One region of the Lysinibacillus sp. NPDC093210 genome, then DNA from elsewhere that is predicted to be linked to it. Evidence: riboswitches for the same ligand, from Rfam matches in the RefSeq annotation. Region 1 holds a riboswitch; the other holds the start of a gene.
What was found. A riboswitch is a leader RNA that binds a small molecule or an ion and turns the genes downstream of it on or off. The one in region 1 is predicted to bind thiamine pyrophosphate.

Region 1 (3,200 bases):
TCGTTGCAATTCGGGGAGATTGCATTGAAAATGTTTCGCCATCTTCAAAAAATACATAATCCGTTGCAAAATTATCGTCATGTAAATGTCCACCTTTGATAATGACGCATTGAACACCTAATGTTAATAATGATTGTGCAGCTTGCTGAATGTCTGATAAATTGCGTATTTTTCTAGCAGTAAGTGTCTCTGCTTCTGGGATGTTAGGCGTTACGATTGTAGCAAGAGGTAATAAAGCTTTTTTTAATGCTTCAACTGCTTCTTGTTGTAATAAGTTTTCGCCACCTTTGGCAATCATCACAGGATCAACGATAAGCGGAATATTTAAATTAGACATAGCTCTTGCAATTGTATAAATAATATCAGAGGAAAAAAGCATTCCTGTTTTTACTGCACTAATTGAAAAATCATCCAGGAGTGAATGAAGTTGTTTATTTACAAAAACATGTTCAATTGGAAGTACACCGTTCACTCCTAAGGTGTTTTGTGCTGTTAAAGCTGTTATAACGGATGTCCCGAATACATCTAATTCCTGAAATGTTTTTAAATCAGCTTGGATACCAGCTCCACCACCACTATCTGAGCCAGCTATTGTTGTTACAATATGCATTATTTTTCACCGTCCTTCGATAAACGGTGTAACTCATTTAAGACCGATACTGCAAAATCGCCGTTATATGGCGCAGATGAGGCGGCATGTTCAGCAACTTTTTTATAGTTCGTTAATGTATTGCACAACTGAGAAAATGGCTTATTGCCTGCAATATAAGCTGCACAGCAAATGGCACTTAACAAACAACCAGTTCCTGTAACTTCGGTCATTCGAACATGTCCGCCAATAATCCATTGGGAATGCTCTCCATCAGTTATAAAATCTTTTTCACCAGTTACAATAACGATACAATTATATTTTTTAGAAATTTCTTTCGCTTTATCTTCAACTGAAATTAAACCGCTGCCACTATCTACTCCTTTTTGTTGCCAACGAACATCGGCGATAGCGGCAAGTTCACCGATATTACAACGAATAACAGCAAAATGAACGGCTTCTAATAGTTGCTGTACCGTTTGTTTACGTAAATTTGTTGCTCCAACACCAACTGGGTCCAAAATAACCGGTACACCTAGCGCGTTTGCCTTTTTTCCAGCAAGCAACATCGATTCTTTTGTACGGGTAGTAAGTGTGCCAATATTAATCAATAGGGCTGATGCAATCGATACCATCTCCTCAACTTCCAGAGATTCATCTGCCATTACAGGTGAAGCACCAATTGCTAATAAGCCGTTTGCTTGGAAATTTGCCACAACATAATTTGTAATACAATGAATGAGTGGCTGTTTTTTGCGAATCGTTTGAAAAATCATCGTAGTCCTCCTTTTTTGGATGGACGTAAGCATGCAAAAAAGCTCTTTTTCGTGCAAAGTATACACGTAAAAAGAGCTTATCATCAAGAAGAAGATGTGTGTTGCTCCCTACGTCAGTATTAACTAACAGGTTCAAAGGGTCAGGTTTTACCTTCTCAACTCACTACGAGTCCCCCTGCAATCATGAAGTTTTTAGTTGTCAAAAATGTAACATACCTATCCACAGTATTCAATAGCATTTTATCATTATCTGGAAAGCAGTGACTGATGCCATATAATAAACCATGATAATTGTCATGACTTTCTTAAAATAAGGTTCATCCATTGAAAATCATAAAAAATGAGTTTTATAATAAACCTAGCAATAAGGAGGAAGTTATTATGAAAAGACAGGATTTAATCGCACCAGAATGGTATAACATTGTTGAGGAGATTGAGAAGTATGCTCAGGACCCTACTAAAAATGCATTAATTGTTTATAACGATCACGAAGAAATTCAACACATTACATATGCAACTTTACTTGAAAAAGCAAATCAGGCGGCCCATGTATTTACTTCGCAAGGACTAACAAAAGGCGATGTGCTTTTAGTGATGGTTCCAAGATCTGTCGAGGCATATATCGTCTACATAGCGGCATTGAAAGCGGGCTTAACGATTATTCCTAGTTCAGAAATGTTGCGTACAAAGGATATTGAATATCGAATTACACATGCAAATGCAAAAGGAATAATTGCCTACGAGCCATATATTGAGCAATTTGACGAAGTAAAAAACTTAAAGGGTATTTTGCAATATGTTATTGGTCATGCTCATGCCCCATGGCAACCGTTGCTTGAAAAAATGGAGGAGCATCCTACAGACTATACGAATCCTACACCGACAAAAAGTACGGACAATGCTTTTTTAGCCTATACAAGTGGAACAACTGGCAATCCTAAGGCCGCTGTTCATACACATAGCTGGGGTTATGCTCATTTACGAACAACAGCACCGAATTGGTTAGGTGTTCAAGAAAATGATATAGTATGGGCTACTGCGGCACCTGGCTGGCAAAAATGGATTTGGAGTCCATTCCTAGCAACTTTAGGCAGTGGCGCTACAGCCTTTGTTTATAAAGGCAAGTTTGATGCATCAACTTATTTGTCATTGCTTGAAAAATTTAAAGTAAATGTATTATGTTGTACACCGACAGAGTATCGTTTTATGGCAGCACTCAATAATTTACAGGACTATAATTTAAGTGAAATTCGCCAAGCTGTTTCAGCGGGTGAACCACTGAATAGTGAAGTTGTAAAAGTGTTCTCAGAAACGTTTGATATCCAGGTTCGTGATGGTTACGGGCAAACGGAAAATACATTACTTGTTGGGACAATGGTTGGTATGGAAGCGCGCGTCGGCTCGATGGGTAAACCGACACCAGGAAATACAGTAGAAATAATCGATGACCTAGGACAACCTGTGTCGGAAGGTGTTGTTGGGGATATTGCAGTGCATCGAGAAACACCTGCACTCTTTAAAAAATATTTCCAAGATCCTGAACGCACGAACCTACAATTCCGCGGAGAATGGTATATAACTGGAGATCGTGCATATAAAGATGCTGATGGCTATTTTTGGTTTGAGGGTCGTGGAGATGATGTCATTATTTCTTCGGGCTACACAATAGGGCCATTTGAAGTAGAAGATGCATTAATGAAACATCCAACAGTAAAGGAAGCTGCTGTTGTTGCTAGTCCAGATGAAGTAAGAGGAAATATTGTTAAAGCATTTATAGTCCTTCGTGAAGATGAGACTGGGGATGAAACACTTATTAAAAAGTTACAAAACCATGT
Region 2 (3,200 bases), on a different contig from region 1:
CTCGTCATTGGCATCGGCAATTGAACCAGGACGTAAACCATCCCCTAACGAAAAGGCAACATCATACGTTTTCATAATTTCGCAAATTTCTTCAAAATGAGTATATAAGAAATTTTCTTGGTGATGGAATAGACACCACTGTGCCATAATTGAGCCTCCACGCGATACAATGCCCGTTACACGATTAGCCGTAAGTGGTACATATCGCAGCAACACGCCTGCATGAATCGTGAAGTAGTCAACCCCTTGCTCGGCTTGCTCGATTAGCGTGTCACGATACACCTCCCACGTTAAATCCTCAGCAACGCCATTTACCTTTTCAAGTGCCTGATAAATTGGTACTGTTCCAACAGGCACAGCAGCATTACGAATAATCCATTCGCGGGTTGTATGAATGTGCTTACCAGTAGATAAATCCATAATATTATCAGCACCCCATCGTGTTGCCCATGTCATTTTTTCAACTTCCTCTGCGATGGATGAAGTTACAGCTGAATTTCCAATATTGGCGTTAATTTTTACATGGAAGTTACGGCCGATAATCATCGGTTCCGCCTCCGGATGATTTATATTAGATGGCATTATAGCTCGCCCCTCAGCAATTTCTGCACGTACAAATTCTGGTTTTAAATTTTCACGAATCGCTACAAATTCCATTTCTGGAGTAATAATTCCTTGTCTTGCATAGTGCAGCTGTGTCACATTACGGCCTTTTTTCGCACGTAAAGGTTTGCGAGAAAGCTTTGGAAAAACATTTTCCTTTATGCGCGGGTCATCCACATTACGAAACCCATTATCCTCTGGCTTAATGGTGCGCCCCTCATATTCCTCTACATCGCCCCGTTCTTTCATCCACGCACTACGCAAAGCTGGTAAACCCTTTGTAATATCGACTTTGTAAGTTGGATCCGTATAAGGTCCACTCGTATCATAAACTCGTACAGGCGCATTATTCTCTTCACCAAAGCTACCCGTTGTGGGGCTTAGCTTAATTTCACGCATTGGCACTAATATATCTGGGCGTGATCCTTCTACATATACTTTTTTACTTCCGTCAAAGCTTGTCATAATGTTCATGTTTTTTTCGCTAACTGTTGTCATTTACTATTCCGCTCCCTTTTACGTAAATTATTAAAAGGACCGAATCTAGCCCACTCCAACAAGTAGCATTACAAATAAAAAGCCGAATCCAAAAAAATATTGGATCCGGCTGTACATGTAAGGTTACATTTATCGCAAAGTTCAAGGAGTGCGAAGTTCATTAACTTTCCCACGCTGGTATGAGCCAGATCAGGTCCAAAGGGTCAAGAAACCTCAATGCGTTTCCCTCTCAGCCCGACTCATCAGACTCCCCTAGTTAAGCTATTCAGTTTGATGCTAGTGTAACAGATATTCCTAATAGATGGAAGTCATTAAGTAAATAGAATTTCTGCCATATAAATTACGATTGTTACTGTAATACAGCTAACAATTGTTGAAAAAAGCACTGTTTGTGCAGCCGTTTCTGACCCTAAATCATATTCTAGGGCTAGACTCGAGCTATTACGTGAAGTGGGAAATGCACTCGCAATAAAGAGCGATTGGGCCACAACGCCATCTAAGCCGAGGACAAAAATTATTAGCAATGCAACAGCTGGACCTACTACAAGTCGTGTAAAACAGCTGACAAACACAGTTCTATTGAACATTGATTTAATTTCAAGCTGAGATAGTTGCGCACCGAGCGTAATAAGAGCAACAGCGATAAACCCGTCAGCAACATGGTCAATTGGAATACGGATAAATTGAGGAATGCCAATATTAAAGAAATTCATTGCCACACCTATAATGAGCGCATGAATAATCGGCATTTTCAGGAAGTCCTTCACAATGGCCATACCTGATTTAGTTGAAGAAATTAAATTATATAAACCATATGTATAGGTCGTTACATTTTGAAAAATAACGAGAATAACTTGAATGGCCACCCCAATTGGTTGTGTCACAAAAATCATTTGAGCCACCGGAATACCATAGTTGCCAGAGTTAATGAGTACAACACTATTTTTAAATACTGCTGCCTCTGTTTTCTTTAAGCCTAGCCCCTTCGCTATAAAATGACTAAGCACCATTTGACTCCCAATAAAGAGCACAATAAATAATGCCACTTCACCAAGCACCGATAGTTCCACACTCGTTTCATATAAATTTACAAACACAGCTGCTGGCATAAAACAATATGTAATAAGCTGGGATAGGGCTTTTAAATTAAATTGAAATTTCCTCTGTAAAAACGCCCCAAGTACAAGCAACACCAAAATAGGCGCAACAATTTTAAAGAAAATCATACCGAGATACATCATGGAGGCGCCCCCCTTTCATCTTTCTATAGTAAAACTGTTCCCAAACTGGGTCAATGCCCTTCTCTGCTCTACCGTTTACATAAAAAGAGACTGTCCTTTTCCAAGGACAGTCTCAACGTGTCTACAAAAGGCATCAAGAAGTTTTACCAGCGATTTCTCAAAGGTTATCGGCGATTTCCGAGGGTTTACTGGCGATTCAGCCTGGTTTATCGGCGATTCTTCCAAGTTTTATGGCGATTCCTGAAATCTACGACAATATAATTAGCCTTAAAATGCACCAGCTTAATTATGCAAGTTTAAATCGATTCACGACTTCTTGTAGCTCTTTAGAAATTTGGTTCATATTATTAATTGATTCTGCAACCTTTTGCATTTCTGCCTGTTGATCCACAGCAGATGCACTTACTTGTTCAGCAGAAGCTGCAGTTTCCTCTGAAACGGCAGAAATACTTTGAATCGCTGTAACTGCCTGATCTTTTTGCTCTAACATTTGTGAAAGATTTGACAATAGGTCATTAATTGCCGTTGCAATAGAATGAGAAAGCTCATTATTATTTTTAAAAGCTTGCTCTGTATTTTGCACTGATTCATTTTGAGCTTGCATCAAATCTGCATTTGAAGCAATAACAGACACTGTTTGCTTCGCGTCTTCTAGAATGCTAGTCACTGTTTTCTTAATAACTTCTGTTTCGTTTTTAGACTGTTCCGCTAGTTTACGAACTTCTTCCGCTACTACTGCAAAGCCTTTCCCATGCTCTCCTGCACGAGCAGCCTCAATACTTGCATTTAACGCTAGTAGGTTGGTTTGCTCCGTTACTCCTTGAATGGATACAATAATTTGGTTGATATTTCTGATGT

Region 2: linked by a shared signal. The riboswitch ahead of thiC (phosphomethylpyrimidine synthase ThiC) and the one ahead of thiM (hydroxyethylthiazole kinase) in region 1 are both predicted to bind thiamine pyrophosphate.

The regions. Positions count from the first base shown of each region.
Region 1 covers NZ_JBIVOE010000001.1:1,006,167-1,009,366, reverse strand. The annotation lists gene thiD (bifunctional hydroxymethylpyrimidine kinase/phosphomethylpyrimidine kinase) at 1-610, opposite strand, end outside; gene thiM (hydroxyethylthiazole kinase) at 610-1,365, opposite strand; TPP riboswitch at 1,454-1,552, opposite strand; gene mbcS (acyl-CoA synthetase MbcS) at 1,747-3,200, shown strand, end outside.
Region 2 covers NZ_JBIVOE010000011.1:93,756-96,955, reverse strand. The annotation lists gene thiC (phosphomethylpyrimidine synthase ThiC) at 1-1,101, opposite strand, end outside; TPP riboswitch at 1,251-1,365, opposite strand; gene ACIP9C_RS20750 (AEC family transporter) at 1,413-2,342, opposite strand; gene ACIP9C_RS20745 (methyl-accepting chemotaxis protein) at 2,629-3,200, opposite strand, start outside.